Regions from separate parts of the Streptomyces sp. NPDC049040 genome, predicted to be linked through region 4. Evidence: riboswitches for the same ligand, from Rfam matches in the RefSeq annotation. Region 4 holds a riboswitch; each other region holds the start of a gene.
What was found. Region 4 has a riboswitch for cyclic di-AMP ahead of ACGFMP_RS20740 (NlpC/P60 family protein). Riboswitches for the same ligand answer to the same signal wherever they lie in the genome.
Positions count from the first base shown of each region.

Region 1: linked by a shared signal. The riboswitch ahead of ACGFMP_RS35185 (M23 family metallopeptidase) and the one ahead of ACGFMP_RS20740 (NlpC/P60 family protein) in region 4 are both predicted to bind cyclic di-AMP.
Region 2: linked by a shared signal. The riboswitch ahead of ACGFMP_RS22235 (transglycosylase family protein) and the one ahead of ACGFMP_RS20740 (NlpC/P60 family protein) in region 4 are both predicted to bind cyclic di-AMP.
Region 3: linked by a shared signal. The riboswitch ahead of ACGFMP_RS10550 (peptidoglycan DD-metalloendopeptidase family protein) and the one ahead of ACGFMP_RS20740 (NlpC/P60 family protein) in region 4 are both predicted to bind cyclic di-AMP.

Region 1 is NZ_JBICTO010000028.1:39,400-44,772, reverse strand. Features, by position in the region: gene ACGFMP_RS35200 (hypothetical protein) at 1-757, opposite strand, end outside; gene ACGFMP_RS35195 (DUF4240 domain-containing protein) at 1,336-2,001, shown strand; gene ACGFMP_RS35190 (N-acetylmuramoyl-L-alanine amidase) at 2,026-2,655, opposite strand; cyclic di-AMP (ydaO/yuaA leader) riboswitch at 3,112-3,271, shown strand; gene ACGFMP_RS35185 (M23 family metallopeptidase) at 3,283-4,404, shown strand; gene ACGFMP_RS35180 (MBL fold metallo-hydrolase) at 4,636-5,373, opposite strand, start outside.
Region 2 is NZ_JBICTO010000008.1:235,732-241,104, forward strand. Features, by position in the region: gene ACGFMP_RS22225 (cytochrome P450) at 1-1,131, shown strand, start outside; gene ACGFMP_RS22230 (transglycosylase family protein) at 1,326-2,360, shown strand; cyclic di-AMP (ydaO/yuaA leader) riboswitch at 2,673-2,896, shown strand; gene ACGFMP_RS22235 (transglycosylase family protein) at 2,900-3,574, shown strand; gene eno (phosphopyruvate hydratase) at 3,743-5,023, shown strand; gene ACGFMP_RS22245 (septum formation initiator family protein) at 5,200-5,373, shown strand, end outside.
Region 3 is NZ_JBICTO010000003.1:306,971-312,343, forward strand. Features, by position in the region: gene ACGFMP_RS10545 (AAA family ATPase) at 1-1,174, shown strand, start outside; gene ACGFMP_RS10550 (peptidoglycan DD-metalloendopeptidase family protein) at 1,274-2,098, opposite strand; cyclic di-AMP (ydaO/yuaA leader) riboswitch at 2,104-2,294, opposite strand; gene ACGFMP_RS10555 (GNAT family N-acetyltransferase) at 2,683-3,699, opposite strand; gene ACGFMP_RS10560 (uridine kinase) at 3,773-4,402, opposite strand; gene ACGFMP_RS10565 (hypothetical protein) at 4,672-4,866, shown strand; gene ACGFMP_RS10570 (hypothetical protein) at 5,014-5,373, shown strand, end outside.
Region 4 is NZ_JBICTO010000007.1:267,149-272,521, reverse strand. Features, by position in the region: gene ACGFMP_RS20745 (NlpC/P60 family protein) at 82-1,203, shown strand; cyclic di-AMP (ydaO/yuaA leader) riboswitch at 1,355-1,512, shown strand; gene ACGFMP_RS20740 (NlpC/P60 family protein) at 1,519-2,553, shown strand; gene ACGFMP_RS20735 (SgcJ/EcaC family oxidoreductase) at 2,675-3,100, shown strand; gene ACGFMP_RS20730 (sigma-70 family RNA polymerase sigma factor) at 3,097-4,155, shown strand; gene ACGFMP_RS20725 (NlpC/P60 family protein) at 4,434-5,373, shown strand, end outside.

The DNA of each region.
Region 1 (5,373 bases), on a different contig from region 4:
TGTCCCCGGAACCCAGCGGCCCCGGCGTGGTGTTGAGCGGGCGCGGCCACGGGCCGCCGGGGCACTGCTGCCCGGAGGACAGGTCGTTGCAGACCACCAGCCGGGCGGCGGGCCCGCTGTGGTGGTAGATGTTCCAGGCCTCCACGTCACCGGAGGGGGCCCGGTAGAGGATCGGCGTGAAGCCGTCGCCGCCGGTGCTCCTCACCGCGGCCTGCACGGGCGGCAGCAGGTCGCCGCTCACCTCGGTCCCGGCGCCGGTCGCCGCCGCGTCGGTGGCCCGCACGGCGGTCGTCGCCGCGCCCTGGTCGGTGCCGGTGAAGGTGCTGCCGTCGGTGGACCACGAGGGTGCCCAGCCGGGCGGCACGTGCAGGGAACCGGGTATGTAGGTCTGCCGGGCGCCCGCGGCGCTGATCGGGTCGGTGACGGTGGCCGCGCCGGGCTCACCGGTGGTCGACCTGTTGTGGTAGGTGATCGCCCAGTTGAGGGTGTCGGAGTGCTGGGCGGGGACCCGCCCCGGGCTGGTGGCGTTCTGCACGGTCTTGACCAGGCCCGTCCCTCCGCTCGGGGGGTTCGTGCCGTGCGACTGCGCGCTCTGGGCGGAGCTGCGGGCGGCGGTCCCCTGGGCCATGACCGGAGACAGCGAGCCGGCCGCCGTCGCGAGCAGGGCCGCCGCCAGGGCGACCGACGCCCGGGCGGCGAGCCTGCGCGGTCTGGGGGCCGGGGGGTGCGCGGAAAGGGAGAGTAAGAGCCGGAGCATGAATGTCCCCATCGTCGTCTCGGAGTGCGCGGGCTCGTCACCGGGCCCCGCGCCGCCGAACAAGGTAGGCGTGAAAAAGCCTGCCAGTCACCCGGACGGGCGAAAGGAAAGGGGTGTTGAAGGCAATACTCCGGATGTTTTCGCAAAGGCGCGGAATGGGGCCGGTATCGGGACGTGTTTCCGACCGTGAATGTCCGCGGATTGGATTGCCGAGCCGGGGCGTGCGACCCCGCGCGTATAGGGACGAGTATGCGCTTCTTTTCGATGTTTGGCGGTGCCAATGATGGTTTCCGGCCGAAACGGCCGGACATGACCGGCCGGGCGCGCGACGCCGCCTCGTGACCCGGACGGGCGGTCTGCGGCGCTGGACCTGTTGCCGGTGGGATGGCCGGGGCCCAAGTGGCGCCGCGCGGCGGGCGGGTCGGCGGATGCGCCACGCCATTCCTGCGCCGGGCGGTCCGCCGGGCCCGGCTCCCGCCGGCGGTCCGCGGGACCCAGGGGCCTCCGCTGTGTCCACCAACTGAGCTTTTCGGTAGGGAAATTGGAGCGGCAAGGCGCCCCTGGCATAGTCAGTACCCATGGACACCGACTCCTTCTGGGCCCTCCTTGAGGACTCCCGGCGGCACGGAATCGGCGGCGACAAGCGCGATGTCTGGCTGCGCCACGCGCTCGCCCGGCTGCCCGCCGAAGAGATCGTGGGCTTTCAGGCCTGCCTCGAACTGGCAACCGACGAGGCTTTCACCTGGAATCTCTGGGGGGCGGCGGACCGGATCCACGGCGGCTGGTGTTCCGACGACGCATTCAGATCCTTCCAGCACTGGATGATGGGCCTGGGCCGGGCCGTCTTCGAGGCCGCAGTGAACGACCCCGACGTCCTGGCCTACGCGCCCGACGTCTTCCGGCTGGCCGGTCGCCCCAGAGCCGCCTGGTCCGCCGAGGACCGGCCGGGATGGCCGACCCTCGACACCCTCGGGCTCCAGGCGTACGAGATGGCGACCGGCCCGTCGGACGACTTCGGCGACGCCTTCTACGCCGCAGTACGTGCCGCCCAGCGCCGCGCGGAGGAAGCCGCGGGCCACGGCACCCCGCCGCACGTGCCGTCCGGCGGCCGTGACCCGTCGGGGAGCCGCTGGACCGCACGCGACGAGGAGGAGGCGGCCCGCAATCTGCCCCGGCTCAGCGTCATGTTCCCGCTGGACGACCCCGGCGGGGACGGCGGCGGGGACCCCGGCGGGGGGCGGTGACCGTGAGGGGCAGGACCCGGCCGGTCAGACCCCGTTGACCAGCCGCATGTAGCGCACCCAGTCCCAGTTGGGGCCGGGGTCGGTGTGGTCGGTGCCGGGGACCTGGGAGTGGCCGATGATGTGGTTCCGGTCCTTGGGGATGCCGTACTTGTCGCAGATCTCCGCGGTCAGCGCCGCCGACGCGTGGTAGAGCGCGGTGGTGAAGTAGGACGGCTGGTCCACCCAGCCCTCGTGCTCGATGCCGATGCTGCGGGTGTTGTAGTCCCAGTTGCCCGCGTGCCAGGCGATGTCGCGCTCCCGGACGCACTGGTCGATGGCGCCGTCGGCGGACCGGACGACGTAGTGCGACGCGGCGGCGTGGGCGGGGTTCTGGAAGAGCGAGATGGTGTCGGCGAAGGTCTCCTGGGTCACGTGGATGACCACCAGGTTGACCGGGTAGGCGGACGGCCGGCTGGAGGCGGTGTAGTTGCCGGTGCTGGCCGGCGCCCAGAGGGCTGACGGGTAGTCGACGGCGGCTGCGGGTGTGGCGGCGGCCTGGACGGCGCCTGCGGGCCGGAGGCCGGCGGCCAGGCCCGCGGTGGCGGCGGCGCCGAGGCCGAGGCCGCCGCGGATCAGCGAACGGCGGCTCGGTGGCGCGGGGTTGGTGCGGTCCATCGAGGGCTCCCTGAGGCGTCATGGTGGGGCGGGTGCATGACAAGAACATCGGGCTCGCCCATCGTGCGGTGCCTGTGCGTGGCATGCCAAGCGATTCGCCAATTGGCACAGGACCAGACCACTGGCGCGCCGGTGCCTGCCCTGCGGACATCCCCGCCCGCGCGCCCGTGCGCGCCCGCGCCCTCACCCGCGCCCCCGCCCACCCGTGCCCGCGCCCGCGTCGCTGCGCCCCGCCGTCGTCGGCTCACCGCCCGTAGCCGTGCCGGTTCCGCCGATAACGACTGGCGTACGCTCACATCACCGCCTGGCCACGCCCACTGTCCGGTTCATACGTTCTCGGTACGCCCCGTCCGATTGGTTCCCGTCCCCAACTCTCCCGTTCGGCTTGGAAAACCTCTCCGGCTCTATTAACGTTCGATAACGCAGCGCGGTCGTCATCGCCGCCGTACAGGCGGCACCGTGCGCTTGCCGAATCCCGTCCGCGGGAACCGGGGACCCGCCCTTCCGCTACCGCGGAAGGGGTCCAATGGGGTGAATCGGGCAGCCGTCAGGCCCGTAGGAGACCTTCCTGCTCCGAACCCGTCAGCTAACCCGGTAGGCGAGAGGGAAGGAAAGGAGTGCGCCCCCGTGGCGTCCAACCAGCCTGCCTACGCTCCTGCCCCGGTAGCAGAACCGACCGGGGAGTGGCCCTTCGGGGAGCGGGACGAGCTTCCGCCGTCCGCCGTCCCCGCCGACGGCCCCGCCGCCTCCCCGGCCGACGCCGGATACGACTACGGATCCGAGGCCGCGGGCCTGCGCAGCCAGCTCCGACTTCCCCGGCAGCGGGCCGGATTCCCCGCCCGCGGTGCCGCGGTGGGCTCCGCCGTGCTCGGTATCGCGGCGATGGCCGCGGTCGGCGCCGGTGGAGTGGCCGCGGCCGCCGACGCGCCCCCCGCCGCCCCCATCTCGCTGCCGGACGCACCGGGTTTCCCCGACGCGCTCCCCACGCCCGCCGTCCCGGCCGCTCAGCCGGAAGTCGAGGTCGGCACCCCGTCGTACGACCCCTCCGCTGTCGGCCGGACGGCCGCCGCCGGGGAGACGGGCGAGGACGCGGCCGCGGCCCCGGCCGTGGCCACCGATCCCGGCGAGGCGCTCCGCACCCGCATCATCGACCAGGTCACCCGGCAGCGCGAAGCCGCTGCCAGGGCCGAGCGTGAGGCGGCGGCGAAGGCCGCGGCCGAGCAGGCGGCCAAGGCGGCAGCGGCCCGCAAGGTGCGCGAGCAGGCCGCCGCCGCGAAGGCCGAAGCCGAGGCGAAGGCCAAGGCGGCCGCCGAGGCCGAGGCGAAGGCAGAGGCGGAGCGGCTCGCCCGGCTCGCCGCCTCCTACGTCAAGCCCGTGGCGTCCTACACGCTCACCACCGCCTTCGGCGAGTCCGGCAACATGTGGGCGACCCACACCGGCCAGGACTTCGCCGCCCCCACCGGCACCCCGGTGCACGCCGTCCACAGCGGCACGGTCACCTCGGCGGGCTGGGCCGGCTCGTTCGGCTATCGGGTGGTCCTCCGCCTCGATGACGGCACCGAGCTGTGGTACTGCCACCTGTCGACGATGGTCGCCACGTCCGGCCAGGTCGTCACCGGCGACACGATCGGCCGGGTCGGCGCGACCGGGAACGTACCGGGGCCGCACCTGCACCTCGAAGTACGGCCCGGCGGTGGCGCGCCGGTCGACCCGGTGCCCTGGCTCCACGGTCATGACGTCGCCATCTGAGGCACCCGCGCACCCGCGAGGCGCCCGTCCCCAGGCCCGCTAGGGCCTGCGGAAGCTGTCCACCCGCACCACCCCGCAGGCCTCACGGCCGGCCGCCCCAAGAACAGCCGGCGGCCCCGGCGTACACCCCCCCCGACGCCGGGGCCGTCGGCATGCGGGCCCGAGCCGGCAGGCAGGCCCGCCGATCGCGCAAGGCGGCCGCCCCCCGGCGCTTGCCCGCGGCCGTACCGCTCACCGCGCCGCGATGCCGCTTCCGCCGTTCGAGCCGCTGCTGTCGGCCGGGCCGCCTGCCGAACCGTCGCCGCCGTGCTCGGCCTTCCCGCCGTCCGCATCCCCGCTCGCGTCCGTGTCCCCCTCCGCGTCCGTGTCCCCGTGCTGGGCGAAACCGGCCGCGAAGCCGACCAAGGCCAGCAGGTCGGCCCGATCGGTGGCGCCGTCCAGCGCCCGGTATTCGACTGCGGCGAGGATGGCCATCCGCTCGGGCAGTCCCCAGCTCGGGCGGGGGTCTTCTGCGATCAGCTCGGCGGCGAGCACCGGCAGCGGTCGGCCCGCCTCGTGGCCACGGTGCACGGCGTCCCGCAGCTCCAGCAGGTAGTCGGCGTGACGGCGCAGGTCAGCGGGCGTCATCAGCGGCCCGTGACCGGGCACGATCACCTCGGGGTCGCAGGCAAGGATGCGCTCGCAGGCGCGGTGCACCGACTCCAGGGGGCCGGCCCAGTGCACCGGGTGGTCCTCGTTGAAGACGACGTCGCCCCCGCAGACCACGCCCTCCTCCGGCAGGTGGACGATCAGGTCGCCCGCCGTGTGCGCGGGCCCCACCTCGATCAGCCGCACCGCCACCCCGTCGACATCCAGGTCGAGTTCACCGCTGAAGGTGCGGTTCGGGTGGACTGTGGTCAGCCCGCCGAAGTCGCCGTAGCGCCCGAAGTGCCGCTTCACGTAGGCGCCGAGGGCGGTGTCCGGGTCGCT
Region 2 (5,373 bases), on a different contig from region 4:
GACCCGCGGCTGAGCAAGAATCCGGTGCACCACGCGGGGTCGCCCGGCGCGCGGGGCAAGACCGGCATCCCGGGGGAGCGGAGCGCGGACCTGATGACGCATCTGCTGAACATCGATCCGCCCGACCACACCCGGCTGCGCCGCCTGGTGTCGAAGGCGTTCACCCCCCGCCGGGTGGCCGGCTTCGGCCCGCGGGTCCAGCAGTTGACGGACCGTTTCGTGGACGGTTTCGCGGAGCGCGGCGAGGCGGACCTGATCCATGAGTTCGCCTTCCCGCTGCCCATTTACGCGATCTGCGACCTGCTGGGGGTGCCGCCGGAGGACCAGGACGACTTCAGGGACTGGGCCGGGATGATGATCCGGCACGGCGGCGGTCCGCGCGGCGGTGTGGCGCGTTCGGTCAAGCGGATGCGCGCGTATCTGGTGGAGTTGATCCACCGCAAGCGCGCGGAGCTCGGCACGGGCACGGGCGCGAGTGCGGACCCGGCCGCGGACGGCGGAGCGCAGGACGACCTGATCTCCGGTCTGATCAGGGCCAGCGACCACGGGGAGCATCTGACGGAGAACGAGGCCGCCGCGATGGCCTTCATCCTGCTCTTCGCCGGCTTCGAGACGACGGTCAACCTGATCGGCAACGGGATGCACACCCTGCTGACGCACCCGGGTCCGCGGGCCGAGCTCCAGTCGTCGCTGGCCCGCGGCGAGACCGCGCTGCTGGAGACCGCGGTCGAGGAACTGCTCCGCCACGACGGGCCGGTGGAGCTGGCCACCTGGCGCTACGCGACGACCGCGCTGACCGTCGGCGGGCAGCGTGTCGCGGCCGGCGACCCGGTCCTGGTGGTACTCGCGGCCGCGGACCGCGATCCCGCGCGTTTCTCCGCGCCCGACACCGTAAACCTCGCGCGGGCCGACAATCCGCATCTCGGGTACGGGCACGGCATCCACTACTGCCTCGGTGCGCCGCTGGCCCGTCTGGAGGCCAGGACCGCGCTCACGACGCTGCTCACCCGGCTGCCGGACCTGCGGCTCGCCGCGGATCCCGCCGACCTGCGCCGGCGCGGCGGCCTGATCATGCGTGGACTGCGGACACTGCCCGTGGCCTTCACTCCTTCGGCCGCACAGGGAAACTGATTGACCGTCAGGTCCGTGACCGCGACGTGATGAGCGCTACATCGACTTGTGATCGCCTGGTCAACACCGCTACGTTCTGCGGTCAACGCGAGGCACGCACGGCTCGCGGGACGCGCCGGTCCCCACGGTGCGCGGCAATTGCCGTTCGACGGCGGGCCGCGCGGGCGCGTAAGGCTGTGAAGAAAGGCGACCTCATGCTCTCGTCAGGGAACGGCAGGCACCGACGCCCCCGCCAGGCCCCCGCGGCCATGGTGACGGTCGCGGCGACCGGCGCGGGACTCGCGCTGCCCTTGCTGGGAGCGGGCGCGGGAGCCGCGCACGCCGCGGACGCCGGCACCTGGGACAAGGTCGCCGTGTGCGAGACCGGCGGCCTGTGGAGCGCCGACACCCACAACGGCTTCTACGGCGGCCTCGCCATCACCCAGGACACCTGGAGCCAGTACGGCGGCACGGTGTACGCCCCGCGGCCCGACCTGGCCTCCCGGTCGCAGCAGATAGCCGTGGCCGAGAAGATCCTCGCGGACCTCGGCCCCGACGCCTGGCCCGGCTGCGAGCAGGGCACGGGACTGCTGAAGGACACCGGGAAGCCGGATGTGGACCCGGGCGGCACCGCCACACCGGAGCCCACCGCGGCCGACCCCGGCACATCGGCGGACACCGGGACGCCATCGGCCACCCCGACCGACCCCGCGGCGCCGTCCACGCCCGCCGACACCGGCGGCACGACCACCGCGCCGCCCGCCGCCGGCACGCCGACCACCCCCGCCACGGGCACCGGCACCACCGCGGGCACCGGGACGGGTTCCGGCACGAGCACGGCGACCCCGGCCCCCACCGACCCCGGCACCCCCGTCCAGAGCGCCCCTCCCGCCGCCCCGGCCGACCCCACGGCCCCGGGTACCCCCACCGAGGGCAGCGGCCGCCACGCGCGGCCGTACAGCCCCTCCGACGAGGCGCTGGCCGCGGCGGACCGGGCGACACGTACCGAAACCACCGGGCTCACCGCGAACACCCCGGATGCCAACGACACTGGCAACACCGGCAATACGGACACGAGCGCCGATACGGCATCGGGTGCCTACAAGGTCGGCGCGGGTGACTCGCTGTCCGGGATCGCGGCCGACCATGACGTCGCGGGTGGCTGGCACCGGCTCTACGACGTCAACCACCAGCTGATCGGCGACAATCCAAACCTCATCAAACCCGGACAGATCCTCAGTCTCGGCTGAGCCGCGACCGCCGGAAGGCCGAACAGCCGTACCGCGCAAGCCCGGTGACAAAACGGACGTAGGGTATTTCCGGGTCACACGATGATGTGACAAGCCTCTCTCCAAACCTGTGACCGGCTGCTCGCTCGCTGCTCAAATCCGGCCTTCCGACCTGCGGCTTCGTCCAGTCGGCGAATGACGCGCGGCAGTTGGCGCCCGAAACGCGAGTGTTTGTTCAACGGGGTCCGGTGTGCTTAACGTCTAACCGCTCGCCACAGCGGGCCCCGTCGGAGCGGAACGCCGAGTCCTGCCGCCGCGCCCACGGGAACAGTCGACGCGAAAGCGCCGCAGGCAGGAGCGGGGGACCCACGGTCTTCCGCCGGACCAGAGGCAGCAAGCCGCGCAGCACGGACAGCACTGCGCTGCGACGCCTGCCGCCACCGGTCCGGCTCGGGGTGAAGCCGCGCATCCGCGTTCGAAGGTCGAACGGGGGTGCAGGCCGGGCAACTCACGCCCGAACCCGACAGCTGACCTCGTAGGCGTCGGTGAGGGACACAAACATGGGTAAGCACCGTCGTGCCTCGAAGATGGTCCGATTCGCCACATTCGCCGGTGTCGCCGGCACCGCCATCGCCGTGCCGCTGATCGGCGCCACGTCATCCTCGGCCGCTTCCGTGGCCACCTGGGACGCCGTCGCGCAGTGCGAGTCCGGTGGCAACTGGTCGATCAACACCGGCAACGGCTACTACGGCGGCCTGCAGTTCTCGCAGTCCAGCTGGGAAGCGGCCGGCGGCCTGCAGTACGCCCCCCGCGCCGACCTGGCCACCAAGGACCAGCAGATCGCGGCCGCAGAGAAGCTGCTCGCCATCCAGGGCCCCGGCGCCTGGTCCTGCGCGTCGGCCGGCGGCCTGACCGCGGGCGGCCCGTCGCCCGACATCAACCCCGGCGGCTCGTCGTCCTCCACGCCGGCCAAGGCCGCCACCCCGGCGAAGAGCACCCCGGCGAAGAGCACCCCCGCCAAGAGCACCGCCAAGCCCGCCAAGCACACCGCTTCGGACTGGCGGCGGCACTCCGGCCACAAGGGTGACTACACCGTCGTGTCCGGCGACAGCCTGTCCGGCATCGCCAAGAGCCACCACGTGGCCGGCGGCTGGCACAAGCTCTTCGAGCTCAACAAGGACAGCGTCAAGGACGCCGACCTGATCTACCCGGGCCAGCAGCTGCACCTCGGCTGACCGTCCGGCTGAACCTCACCGACCGGCCGGGTACGCGGCTCGCCTCCGGGGCGCCGCGTGCCCGGCCGGTTTTCCGTCTCAGGGGCCGGGCCGGGGACCGGCGCGGGCGCCCGAGGCGGTTAGGCTCGTCCCGGAAAAGACGAGAAGACATCATCTGAAGGAGACAACGTGCCGTCCATCGACGTCGTCGTAGCCCGGGAAATCCTCGACTCGCGAGGCAACCCCACCGTCGAGGTCGAGGTCGGCCTCGATGACGGCAGCACGGGCCGGGCCGCAGTACCGTCCGGCGCATCCACCGGTGCCTTCGAGGCCCTCGAACTCCGCGACGGCGACAAGAACCGCTATCAGGGCAAGGGCGTCGAGAAGGCCGTCCTCGCCGTGATCGAGCAGATCGGCCCCGAGCTCGTCGGCTACGACGCCACCGAGCAGCGGCTGATCGACCAGGCGATGTTCGACCTGGACGCCACCCCCGACAAGTCCTCGCTCGGCGCCAACGCCATCCTCGGCGTGTCGCTGGCCGTCGCGCACGCCGCCTCCGAGGCGTCCGACCTGCCGCTCTTCCGCTACCTCGGCGGCCCGAACGCCCATGTGCTGCCGGTCCCGATGATGAACATCCTCAACGGCGGGTCGCACGCGGACTCCAACGTCGACATCCAGGAGTTCATGATCGCGCCGATCGGCGCGGAGTCCTTCTCCGAGGCGCTGCGCTGGGGCGCCGAGGTCTACCACACCCTCAAGGGCGTGCTGAAGACCCGCGGCCTGTCCACGGGTCTGGGCGACGAGGGCGGTTTCGCGCCGAATCTCGGCTCCAACCGTGACGCGCTCGACCTGATCATCGAGGCGATCAAGCAGGCCGGCTACACCCCCGGCCAGGACATCGCGCTCGCCCTGGACGTCGCCGCCTCCGAGTTCTACAAGGACGGCAAGTACGAGTTCGAGGGCAAGCAGCGCTCGGCCGCGGAGATGACCGAGTACTACGAGGAGCTGGTCTCGGCCTACCCGCTGGTCTCGATCGAGGACCCGCTGTTCGAGGACGACTGGTCCGGCTGGAAGGTCCTCACCGACAAGCTCGGCAGCAAGGTGCAGATCGTCGGCGACGACCTGTTCGTCACCAACCCCGAGCGCCTGCAGAAGGGCATCGACAACGCCACGGCCAACGCGCTGCTGGTGAAGGTCAACCAGATCGGCTCGCTGACCGAGACCCTGGACGCCGTCGAGCTGGCGCAGCGCAGCGGCTACAAGTGCATGATGTCGCACCGCTCGGGCGAGACCGAGGACGTCACCATCGCCGACCTGGCCGTCGCCACCAACTGCGGCCAGATCAAGACCGGCGCCCCGGCCCGCTCCGAGCGCGTCGCGAAGTACAACCAGCTGCTGCGTATCGAGGAGATCCTCGACGACGCCGCGGTCTACGCCGGCCGCAGTGCCTTCCCGCGCTTCAAGGGCTGACACGGTACGGCCCCGCGCGGCGCGGCTGACGCCGCGGGGGAGGCACCTGGCGTCCGTACGTCCCCGTACCCGGTCCCGTACCGTGGGCGGGGACGTACCGGCGTACGGGCAGGCCTGGCAGTATGTTCGGTCCCGCAGGACGGGCGTCCTGCGGGACGTACGAGGGGAGCTACGGCGTGGGATCCGACCGGTTCTCCACCGCGGCCAGGCTCAAGGCCATCGGGCAGGAGGCGCACGCGCGGGTCTACCGCGCCGCCGCCGCCCGGCGTCCGGCCCGCCGCAACAGGCTCACCGGGCGGGCCGCGCTGCTCGCGCTGGTGCTGTGCGCCCTGGTGATCGCCCTCGCCTAC
Region 3 (5,373 bases), on a different contig from region 4:
CGGCGCCCTCGGACGTGACGCGGCCGGGCGGGTGCCGCCCGACGTCGGTGAGGCGGGTGCGGCGGCCAGGGCGGCGCACGGCGGCCGGGTCGACCCGCGGGACCTGGTGATGCTCTGCGGGGTGGGCCTGACACTGGGCCAGGACGCGCAGTCGCACGAGCTGACGACGGCACTCGCCGCGGAGAGCCGGGAGAGCGGCGGGGTGGGGCGGCTCACCACGATCATGTTCTTCCGGGCGGAGGCGGAGATCTTCGACGGCCGCTTCGACGACGCGGCGGCGACCGCCGCCGAGGGGCTGCGGATCGCCGCCGACACCGGGCAGCGCCAGTGGGTGAGCCAGCTGAGCAGCGCCCTGGCGCACATCGCGGCGGTGCGCGGCGACGAGGACGGCTGCCGCCGGCTGGTGGACGCGGCGCTGGCGGGCGGCTCGGGTACGGCGATGGCGCCGGGCGCCCCATGGGCGTACTGGTCGCAGGGCCTGCTGGAGCTGGGGCTCGGCCGGGCACGGGCGGCGCTCGACCGGTTCGCGCTGCTCGGCGAGGAGTCGGTGCGCCATCACATCTGCGCGACCCGCAGCGTGCCCGACCTGGTGGAGGCGGCGGTCCGGCTCGGCGTGCCCGGGCGGGCGGACGCATCCTTCGCCCGGTTCGAGGCGTGGGCGGCGCGCACCGGGCAGCAGTGGGCGGCGGCGCTGGTGGCCCGCTGCCGGGCCCTGCGGGCGCCGGACGCGGAGGCGGAGGCCTACTTCCTCGATGCGCTGGCGGCGCACGACCCGCACCGGCGCGCCATGGAGTCGGCCCGCACGGAGCTGCTGTACGGGGAGTGGCTGCGGCGGGCGCGGCGCAAGAACGAGGCCAGGGTGCGGCTGCGCGGCGCCCTCGACGCCTTCGAGAGGCTCGGCGCGCGCCCGTGGGCGGACCGGGCCCGCGGTGAGCTGGGCGCGGCGGGCGGTGCGGTGCCAGAGGCGGGCCGGGAGAGCGGCCCGGTGGACGCGGCTGCGGGGCTCACCCCGCAGGAGTCGCAGATCGTACGGCTCGCCGCGGAAGGGCTGTCCAACAAGGACATCGCGGCCCGGCTGTTCCTGAGCCCGCGGACCGTCGGCTACCACCTCTACAAGGCGTATCCGAAGCTCGGCGTGGTCTCCCGCGGTGAACTGGCCGGGCTGTTCGACTGATCGCGGAAGGCGCCGGCCGTACAGGGACGGCGGCCGGGAAACGGCGGTGCCCGCCCGGTGGTGAAGACCGGGCGGGCACGTCCTGGGGCGTCGGGTGGATCAGATGGTGACGCCGTGCGCGGCGAGGTAGGCGACCGGGTCGATGTCGGAGCCGTAGTCGGGGGTGGTGCGCACCTCGAAGTGCAGGTGCGGGCCCGTGACGTTGCCGGTGGCGCCGGATATGCCGATCTCCTGGCCCGCGGTGACGGTCTGGCCGACCGAGACGACCGGGTTGGTCAGGTGGCCGTACAGGGTGTACTTGCCGTCGGCGTGCCGGATGATCACGTCGTTGCCGTAGGAGCCGTCCGCGCCCGCGTGGATCACGGTGCCCGCGGCGACGGAGTGGACCGGGGTGCCGCTCCAGACCAGGAAGTCGACACCGGTGTGGTAGCCGGACGACCAGTTGGAGCCCTGGGCGTGGTACGGGGTGCCGATGGCCGCGTCGCCGACCGGCTTGGTGTAGCCGCTGGAGCTGACGGCCTTCTTGGCAGCGGCGGGCGCGGCCTTCTTCGCCGGGGCCGGGGCGGCCTTCTTCGCCGGGGCGGGCGCGGCCTTGACCGGGGCGGTGTTCAGCGTGAGGTGCAGGCCGGGGCGGATCAGGCTCGGGTTGGTGCCGATGACCTTCTCGTTGGCCTTGTACAGCGCCTTCCAGCCGCCCTTGACGTGGTGGGCGGTGGCGATCTTCGACAGGGTGTCGCCGGGGGCCACGGTGTACTGGGCCTTGGCCGACACGGCGGCGGACGCCTTGGCCGGCTCCGCGGCGGACGCGTGGCCGACGGTGACCAGCGGCAGCGCGAGGGCGACGCCTCCGGTGCCGGCGGCGATGCACACCCGGGTGAGGCTGTTGAGCGAGCGGGGCTTGCGGTGCTGTCCCTTTGCGGGCATGGGGGAATTCCTCTCCTACGCCTGCGAGGTGAGCTGTCGGGTTCGGGCAGGAGATGCCCGGCCGCGTCCCGCCGTGTCCGCGCTGTGCGGTTGCGCGTACGGCGGCGCGGCTTCACCCCGAGCCGTCCGGTGCTCCCGGACGGCGGCTTGCCTGGGTCCCCCGCTCCTGCCCTGAGTTGCTCGGCTGTTCCCGGTACCGGGCGGCGGCAGGATTCGGCGTCCCGCCCGGCGGATGCCGCGGGCGTCCTGCCCGCGGTACGGCGAAGCTAGACGACCCCCGGAGCGGCGGGCAACCAAACGCGGCATGCCGCACCATTCCGCCCGTACCGGCGGTTACTCCTCGCCATCCCGGTACGGCGGTACGTGTGCGCGGCCGTCACGGCGGGTGGACCATCGAGGGGCGAGGGGTGACAAACGGGGCAGGTCGGGAACAGTGGGTGTCGCGGGGAAGCCGGACCGTGTTCCCGCGGTGACGCCTGTCACTCGACGGCGGGACAGTGAGCCACCTCACTGCGAAATGCCGGAATTGCACCGGATTTTGACCTATGACCTGAATTGCAGCCGACGGCACGTCAGCCGCCGCTTCAGTAACTCCCCGGCGCCCCGCCGATCCGCGCGTCGAGATTCCTGCTGAGCCGGTAGCCGACCGGCCGGAAGCCGACCGCGGGCCAGTGCCCGGCGGCCAGCGGCGAGGCGGAGTGCCAGCGGGCCGACATGTAGCGGTGGCCGTTGTCGTACGCCCACGCAAGCGCGGTCGCCACCAGCACCCGGCTGATGCCCTCGCCCCGTGCGGAAGGCTCCACGTACGCCTCGGCGAGTTCGACACAGGACTCCGGTATCACCGGGTCAGGGACGGCGGGGACGAGCAGCACCATGGCGATCTCCTCACCCCTGCGGGAGGCGATCCAGGCACCGCAGCGCGGGTCGGCGAGCGCGTCGGCGTAGTGCAGCCGCAGCGCGGCGAGCGCGCCCTCCGGCTGGGGCTGGAACATCGCCGACTCGCGCTGCCGCCGCGACGACTCGGCGGCCATCCGGCCCACCTGCGGCAGGTCGCCGGGACCGGCCCGCCTGATGCCGAGGCCGTCGACGCCGCGCGGCTGGCGGCCCCTGGCCTTGACCGCCATCAGGCCGTGCACCAGCTCGCGCCCGAAGCCCAGGTCCGCCCAGGGGGCGGTGGCGACCTCCCCGGCGGGCACCTGCACGTAGTGCACCAGGCGGCGGTCGGCGACCAGCCGCTCCGCGACCTTGGCGTAGAGCGACCGCAGCACCTCGGTCTCCCGCCCGCCCGGCAGCGCGTGGCCGCCGTAGGGGACCAGGGCGGAGCGCGGGTGGGTGCGCAGCGCCGCCGGGTCGTCCGGGGAGAGGGTGACCGGCTGGGCGGCGAGGTAGCCGATCAGATTGCCGTCGCCGTCGAGGGCGCGGCACGCCTCGAGACCCGGGACGGCGTGCAGCTTGCCCACCAGCTCGTCGCCGCGCACGGGTCCGTCGGCCAGCCAGGACCGCTGGGAGGGGGGACGCCGGGCGCGCGAGAACCAGCGGTCGTAGCGCTGCACGGCCAGGGGTATGTGCTCGGCGGTCAGCGGCGCGGTGGCGACAGTCATGGTGTTCGAGGACGCTAGCGGGGCGCGTACCCCCACGGCAAGGCGGTCCGGGGTGCGGGACCGTGCCGCGCCGTCAGCCGGTCCACGCCGGATGCCGCGGGTCGTCGGCACGTACCAGGACATCGGCGCTCTCTTCCGGCAGCGCCTCACGGGCGTACCGCTCGTAGGCGGGCAGCGTCCAGTGCTCGGCCGGCTCCGTACGCCGCCGCAGCGCGCCCTCCGACAGCCGCAGATGGACCGTCAGATCCAGCGGCAGACCCTGGCCGAGCAGCAGCGGTCCGTCCAGCACCAGGACCCCGCCGGGCGGCAGCGCCACGTAGTCCGCCCGGGTGGAGCGGTCGGTGCCGGGGTCGCGCAGCGACGGCAGGGCGCGCCCGCTGCCGGCCGGCCCGAGCGGTTCGAGCACCTCGCGGCGCAGCGCACCGGTGTCCAGCCAGAGCTGGTAGTACGCGTCCACGTCCTCGTGCCCGTACTCCAGGCGCTGCGACGCGGGCCGCCAGAAGCCCTGGGCCCGCACCCGCAGCACCGGGTGGCCGAGCGCGGGCAGTGCGGCGGCCAGCGCGTCGGCGAGGTCGGCGGTGCCGGCCGCGGGCGCGCCGTCCACCGCGACACGCCACCAGGGGCCCGCGGGCGGCGGGGCCGAGGCGATCCGGTCGGCGAGGGCTTCCGCGAGCCGGGGCCAGGTGATCGGGGTGAGCTGCACACGGCCATCCTGCCGGAGCGGGTCGCCTGCGCGGCGGGCGGCCGGGGCCGCCCCGCCGGGCGGGACGGGGGCGGCGCGCGGACCGCGCCCCGGGCCCACCCCGTCGGGCGGGACCGGCGGCGGCGCGCGGACCGGTCCGGGCCCGCGGGACCCCGCTCGCCTGGGGCGATCCTCGGCGAATCACCCGTTTGCCACCGAGCGGGAATCGCGACTTTTTGTGACCCTTGAAGAACTCATGGTGACCGTCCCCATCACCCAGGAGAAAGCCCATGATCCTGTCCATCTCCGGCGTCGTACTGCTCGGCGTCATCGTCTTCCTGTTCTTCCGCAAGGACGGGCTGAAGGTGTCCCACGGCATCGTCAGCGCCCTCTTCGGCTTCTACCTGGCGAGTACCGCCATCGCTCCGAGCATCACGGCGGGCGGCGCGAGCCTGGCCGGCCTGCTGGGCGGGATCAGGATCTGACGGGCCGTCCCGGCAGACGGCACGAGGTATGTCACCCGCAGACCCGGGAGCGGCCGCCCCGCTCCCGGGTCGCTTTCGATCCGTCCCCCACCGCACCGCCGCGCCTCCCCCGCGGTCCCCGCACCCGAACCACCCCATGGAGCAACCGTGGCCAGGCGTCCTCTTCCCAGCATCCTGAGCAGCCGACCGGCGCTCGTCCGCGGTCGCGACATGGCGCGCAGCGCCGCCGACGGCGCCTCCGACGTGCTGCACCCGGTGATCACCATCGCCCGCGGCATGCGCCGCCAGGCGTCCTGGACCGGCGGCTGGTGGAACCGCACCCCCAAGGACCGGCGCGGGCCCGCACTGCTGCTGGCCGCCGCCGGGGTGGTGGTGCTGGTGATGATGCCGTACGGCCCGCTGCTGGCCATCGCCGCGGTCGTGGCGTCCGCGGCGTGGATGGGCCGGGACAGCGCGGCCGCCGCTCCGGCCGGCCCCGGCGAGGCGGAGGCCGGGCGGCTCCAGTCG
Region 4 (5,373 bases):
ATCGGACACCGCCCTTCCCAGCGGTGCCGTCGCCCGGCTACGGTGCCGCACCAGGCAGCGTCCGAAAGGAGTCCGCCCGGCATGGCGACACACCGTAAGGCCCGAACCGCGATACTCACCGCCCCACGCACAGCCGTGGGGCTGACGACGGCCGCGCTGGCCACCGTGACCCTGTTCTCCGAGACCGCGGGCGCCGCGCCCGCCGCGCCCGCGCCGCAGCCGTCGATCGCCGAGGTGAAGGCGAAGGTCGACTCGCTGATGCACCAGGCGGAGGTGGCCACCGAGAAGTACAACGGGGCCAAGGAGACGACCGCACAGCAGAACGCCACCGTCAACAAGCTGCTGGCGCAGGCAGCCCAGAAGACGCAGGCGCTGAACGACTCCCGCCGGGTGCTCGGGCAGTACGCGGCGGCGCAGTACCGCTCGGGCGGCGACGACTCGACCGGGCGCTACCTGATGGCGACCGACCCGCAGTCGCTGCTCGACCAGTCGCACCTGACCAGCCTGCTGGGCAAGCGGCAGAAGACGGCCGTCGAGTCCTACCGGGTGCAGCAGGCGGCAGCCACCCAGCAGCGCATCGAGGCGGCCAAGAGCCTGGCGACGCTGACCACCCAGCAGGCGCAACTGCGGACGGCCAAGGCCGATGTGCAGACCAAGCTGGGCGCGGCACAGCAACTGCTGAACAGCCTCACCGCGCAGGAGAAGGCGCGGCTCGCGGCGCTCCAGGCCAAGCAGGAGGCGGAGGCCAAGAAGAAGGCCGCCGCCATCGCGGCGCAGGAGAAGGCCAAGGCGGCGGCCGCGGCGAAGGCGGCCGCGAAGTCCGGCGCGAAGGCGCCCACGACCCCGGCGAATTCGTCGGTGGCGGCCAAGGCCATCGCCTTCGCGCACGACCAGCTGGGCAAGCCCTACGTGTGGGGCGCGACCGGCCCCTCGTCCTTCGACTGCTCGGGCCTGACGCAGGCGGCGTACAAGGCGGCCGGCATCACGTTGCCGCGGACGACCGGCGAGCAGGTCGGCGTGGGCACCCGGGTGTCGCAGTCGGACCTCGAACCTGGCGACCTGATCTTCTTCTACAGCGACCACAGCCACGTCGGCATCTACATCGGCGAGGGCAACATGATCCACGCTCCGCACACGGGAACGGTCGTCAAGGTCGCACCGATCACCGAAATGCCGTTCTATGGGGCGGTTCGCCCCTACTGATCCGGCACGGATCCCCACCGACCCGATCACCAACCGTAAGATCACAAAGCGATTTCGCTCACGTTGCAATCCAAACTTCCCAACCTCCGTACAAGTTGAGTACGGTATCCCGCTAGGTGGTGCGTTCGCCGCCGGTGAAAGTGCCGGTACCGCGCCGCCTCCGCTCAATCCGGCCCAGGCCGGAACCGGGGACCCACCAGGCACCATTGGGGTGAATCGGGACAGACGCAGCAATGCGTCCGGCCCGTAGGGCGACCTTCCCAGCCCGAACCCGTCAGCTAACCCGGTCGGCGGTTCACGGAAGGAGTCGCCTTCGTGGCGTCGCACCGCAAGCCGCGTCCTCGGATACTCGCCTCGACCGCCCCCCGTGCGGCGGTCGGTGTCACCGCGGCGGCCATCGCCTCCGTCACCCTGCTCAGCGAGAGCGCGACCGCGGCGCCCGCCAAGCCCTCCATCACCGAGGTCAAGGCGCAGATCGACACCCTGAACCAGCAGGCCGAGGTCGCCACGCAGAACTACGACCAGGCCAAGGAGCAGACCGACACGCAGCGGGACAAGACCAACCAGCTGCTGACGCAGGTCGCCCGGAAGACCCAGCAGATGAACGACAGCCGCCGGGTGCTGGGCCAGTTCGCCAGCGAGCAGTACCGCGACGGCGGCATCGACCAGACGGTGCAGCTGCTGCTCGCCGCCGACCCGGAGCAGTTCCTCAACCAGTCGCACATGGTCAGCCAGCTGTCCACGACGCAGACCGAGGCGCTGAAGAACTTCCAGATCCAGCAGGAGCAGGCGTCGATCCAGCGGGCCCAGGCCACCGCGAGCCTGACCCAGCTCACCAACGCGCAGAAGACGCTGGCCACCCAGAAGAAGACGGTGCAGACGAAGCTGGCGGCCGCGCAGAAGCTGCTCAACAGCCTCACCGCCGAGCAGCGCGCCAAGATCGCCGGCATGAACAAGGGCTCGTCGTCCAAGACGAGCTACACCTACTCGGGCCCCGCGACCGGCCGCGCCGCCGCCGCGATCAGCTTCGCCCTCGCCCAGCGCGGCAAGCCGTACGTCTACGGCGCCACGGGCCCCGGCTCGTACGACTGCTCCGGCCTGACGCAGGCCGCCTACCGCGCGGCGGGCGTCAAGATCGGCCGGACCACCTACGACCAGGCCAAGGAGGGCGTGCCCGTCTCGAAGGCCGATCTGCAACCCGGCGACCTGGTCTTCTTCTACTCCGGGCTGTCCCACGTGGGCATCTACCTGGGCAACGGGCAGATCGTGCACGCCCCGCACACCGGCGCGTTCGTCGAGGTCGCCCCGCTGAGCTGGATGCCTTTCGCCACCGCGCGCCGGGTCGCCTGACCGCCCGGCCGCCCCCGCCCGACCGGTCCACGGGGACGCCTTCCTCGCGCACCGATTCCTTTCGCCGCCGCACCGTGTCCATACCCGTGACAGGTCCGAGCGGTACGAGAGGAAGCCCTCCATGACCAGCACCACGACGCCCCAGGCCGCCGCGCAACACGAGCACGACCGCGCCGTCCGCGAGGTCTTCCGCGGTATGACGCGGGCCTGGGAGGCGGGTGACGCGGCCGCATTCACCGCGTGGTACGCGCCAGAGGCGTGGGTGATCCTGCCCGGCCGCCGGCTGGAGGGCGAGGAGGAGATCGGAACCGTCATGGCCGGCGCCTTCGCCGGCTCGCTGCACGGCACCCGGCGCAACCACGAGATCGAGCGCATCCGGCTGATCTCCCCGGACGTCGCCCTGGTGCGCACGCGCAGCGCCACCGTCACGGCGGAGCAGGACGAAGCCGGGTCCGGGCAGCACGAGACGGTGACCTGGGTCCTTGCCAGGCGCGACGGCCGCTGGCTCATCGAGGCCAACCACATCGGCCCGGCGGAATCGTCGTGACCACCGCGCCGCCGGAAGCCGACTTCACCCGGCGCACCGAGCCCTACCGCCGCGAACTGCTGGCGCACTGCTACCGGATGCTCGGCTCGGTGCACGACGCCGAGGACCTGGTGCAGGAGACGTATCTGCGGGCCTGGCGCGCCTACGGCCGCTTCGAGGGGCGGTCCTCGCTGCGGACCTGGCTGTACCAGATCGCGACCAACACCTGCCTGACCGCCCTGCGGCACGGGTCGCGGCGCCAGCTGCCCTCGGGGCTCGGCGCACCGGGCGAGGGCGTGGGGCCGGTCGCCGCCGAGGGCCACGCGGGCTGGCTGGAGCCGCTGCCCGACGCGATGGTGACGGCGGAGTCGGACGGCCCCGAGGCGGTCGCGGTGTCGCGGGAGCACCTGCGGCTCGCGCTGATCGCCGGCCTCCAGTATCTGCCGCCCCGGCAGCGGGCGGTGCTGCTGCTGCGCGAGGTGCTGGCCTTCCCGGCTGCGGAGGTCGCCGAGATGCTCGGCACCACCGTCGTCGCGGTCAAGAGCGGCCTACAGCGTGCCCGGGCCCGTATCGAGGCGGTCGCACCGGCCGCGGACCGGATCGTCGAGCCGGACGAACCGCAGGTCAGGGCGCTTCTCGCGCGCTACGTCGAGGCTTTCGTGACCGCGGACGCGGCCGCCCTGCAGCAGCTGTTGCGGGCCGACGCCACGCTGGAGCTGCCGCCGTCGGCTGTCTGGTACTCGGGGGAGGACGCGGCGGCGCAGGCCATGGCCGGCCTCGGCTCGCCCGGGGACTGGCGGATGGTCCCGGCCGGCGCGAACGGCCAGCCCGCGGCGGCGGTCTACCTGCGGGACGGCGGGGTCCACCGGGCCTTCGGTGTCGTCGTGCTCACCGCGGGACCGGCCGATGACGGCGCCGGCGCCGCGATCGCGCGGATCACGGTCTTCGCCGACCCCGGCCTGCCCGCGGTGTTCGGGCTGCCGCCGGTGTACGAGGGCGCGCCCGGACACCGGGAGGCGCCGGGGTACGGGGAGGCGCCGGCGGGCGCGGGCGTGGGCGCGCACGCCGGACGATGAGCGGGAAAACGGCTCATCGGTCAGGCTGGGTCCCTTTCCTGCCGGGTCACCCGTCGAACGGCGGTCGTTTCCTTGCAGGGGCCGACCGATACGGGACAGTCCCGGTCACCGCGGCCCGGTGCGGCCCCCGGCAGGTTTAGCGTCGCTCCTCAGGTGGCCGACACCCCACTGCCGTCCGATCGGGACGGCACCGGCCGCCCCCGCCGAAGGCCCGGCGGCTTCCTGCTCCCCCGTGCAGGCGCCGCCGGGCCGTCCCCTGGAAGGAGTGACGGCCCGCAATGGCCTCACACAGTCCCGTCCACACCGCCGCACACCGCAGGAAACGCCCCGCCCGCAACGACGGCGGCACCCGCTCGGCCTCCACCCGTACGACCGCCCGGATCGGGGTCACCCTCGCGCTGGCGTCCGCCGCCTCCGTCTCACTGCTCGCCGAGACCGGGCACGCGGAGCCGCAGCTCACCCCGGACCAGGTCAGGACGCAGGTGACGGCGCTCTACCAGCAGGCGGAGCAGGCCACGGAGGATTACGACGGAGCCAAGGAGCAGGCCGACACCGCGAGCGCCGCGGTCAGTGCCCTCCAGGACGAACTGGCCCGCAAGACCGCGAAGCTGAACAGCACCAGGGACGCGCTGGGCACCATCGCCGCGGCGCAGTACCGCACCGGGGGTGTCGACCCGCTGCTGCAACTCGCGCTCAGCTCGACCCCGGAGACGTATCTCGCCCGGGCCTCGTACATGGACCAGGCAGGCAGCCGGCAGAGCGCCGCGCTGTCCCGGCTGGCGACCCAGCAGCAGGGCATCGCCGACACCAGGGCGCGGGCCGCGGACAAGCTGGACGCGCTGCGTGACGCGCAGGCCAGGGTCGCGGACCACAAGCGCACCGTCACCTCGAAACTCGCCGCCGCCCAGGCGCTGCTCGCACGGCTGACCGCGGCCCAGCGGGCCGCCGTGGCCGCGTCGGACGGGCCGCTCCAGGCCGCCGGCGCGCCGGGGTCCGCCGCCCGCGACACCGCGCGCCCGCCGCTCACCGCCGTCAAGGCGCCCTCGTCGCGCGCCGCCCAGGCGGTGGCCTTCGCCACCCGCGCGCTCGGACTGCCCTACGTGTGGGGCGCCACGGGCCCGCACGCGTACGACTGCTCGGGGCTGACGCAGGCCGCCTGGCGCTCGGCGGGGGTCTCGCTGCCCCGCACCACCTACACCCAGATCAACGCCGGCACCC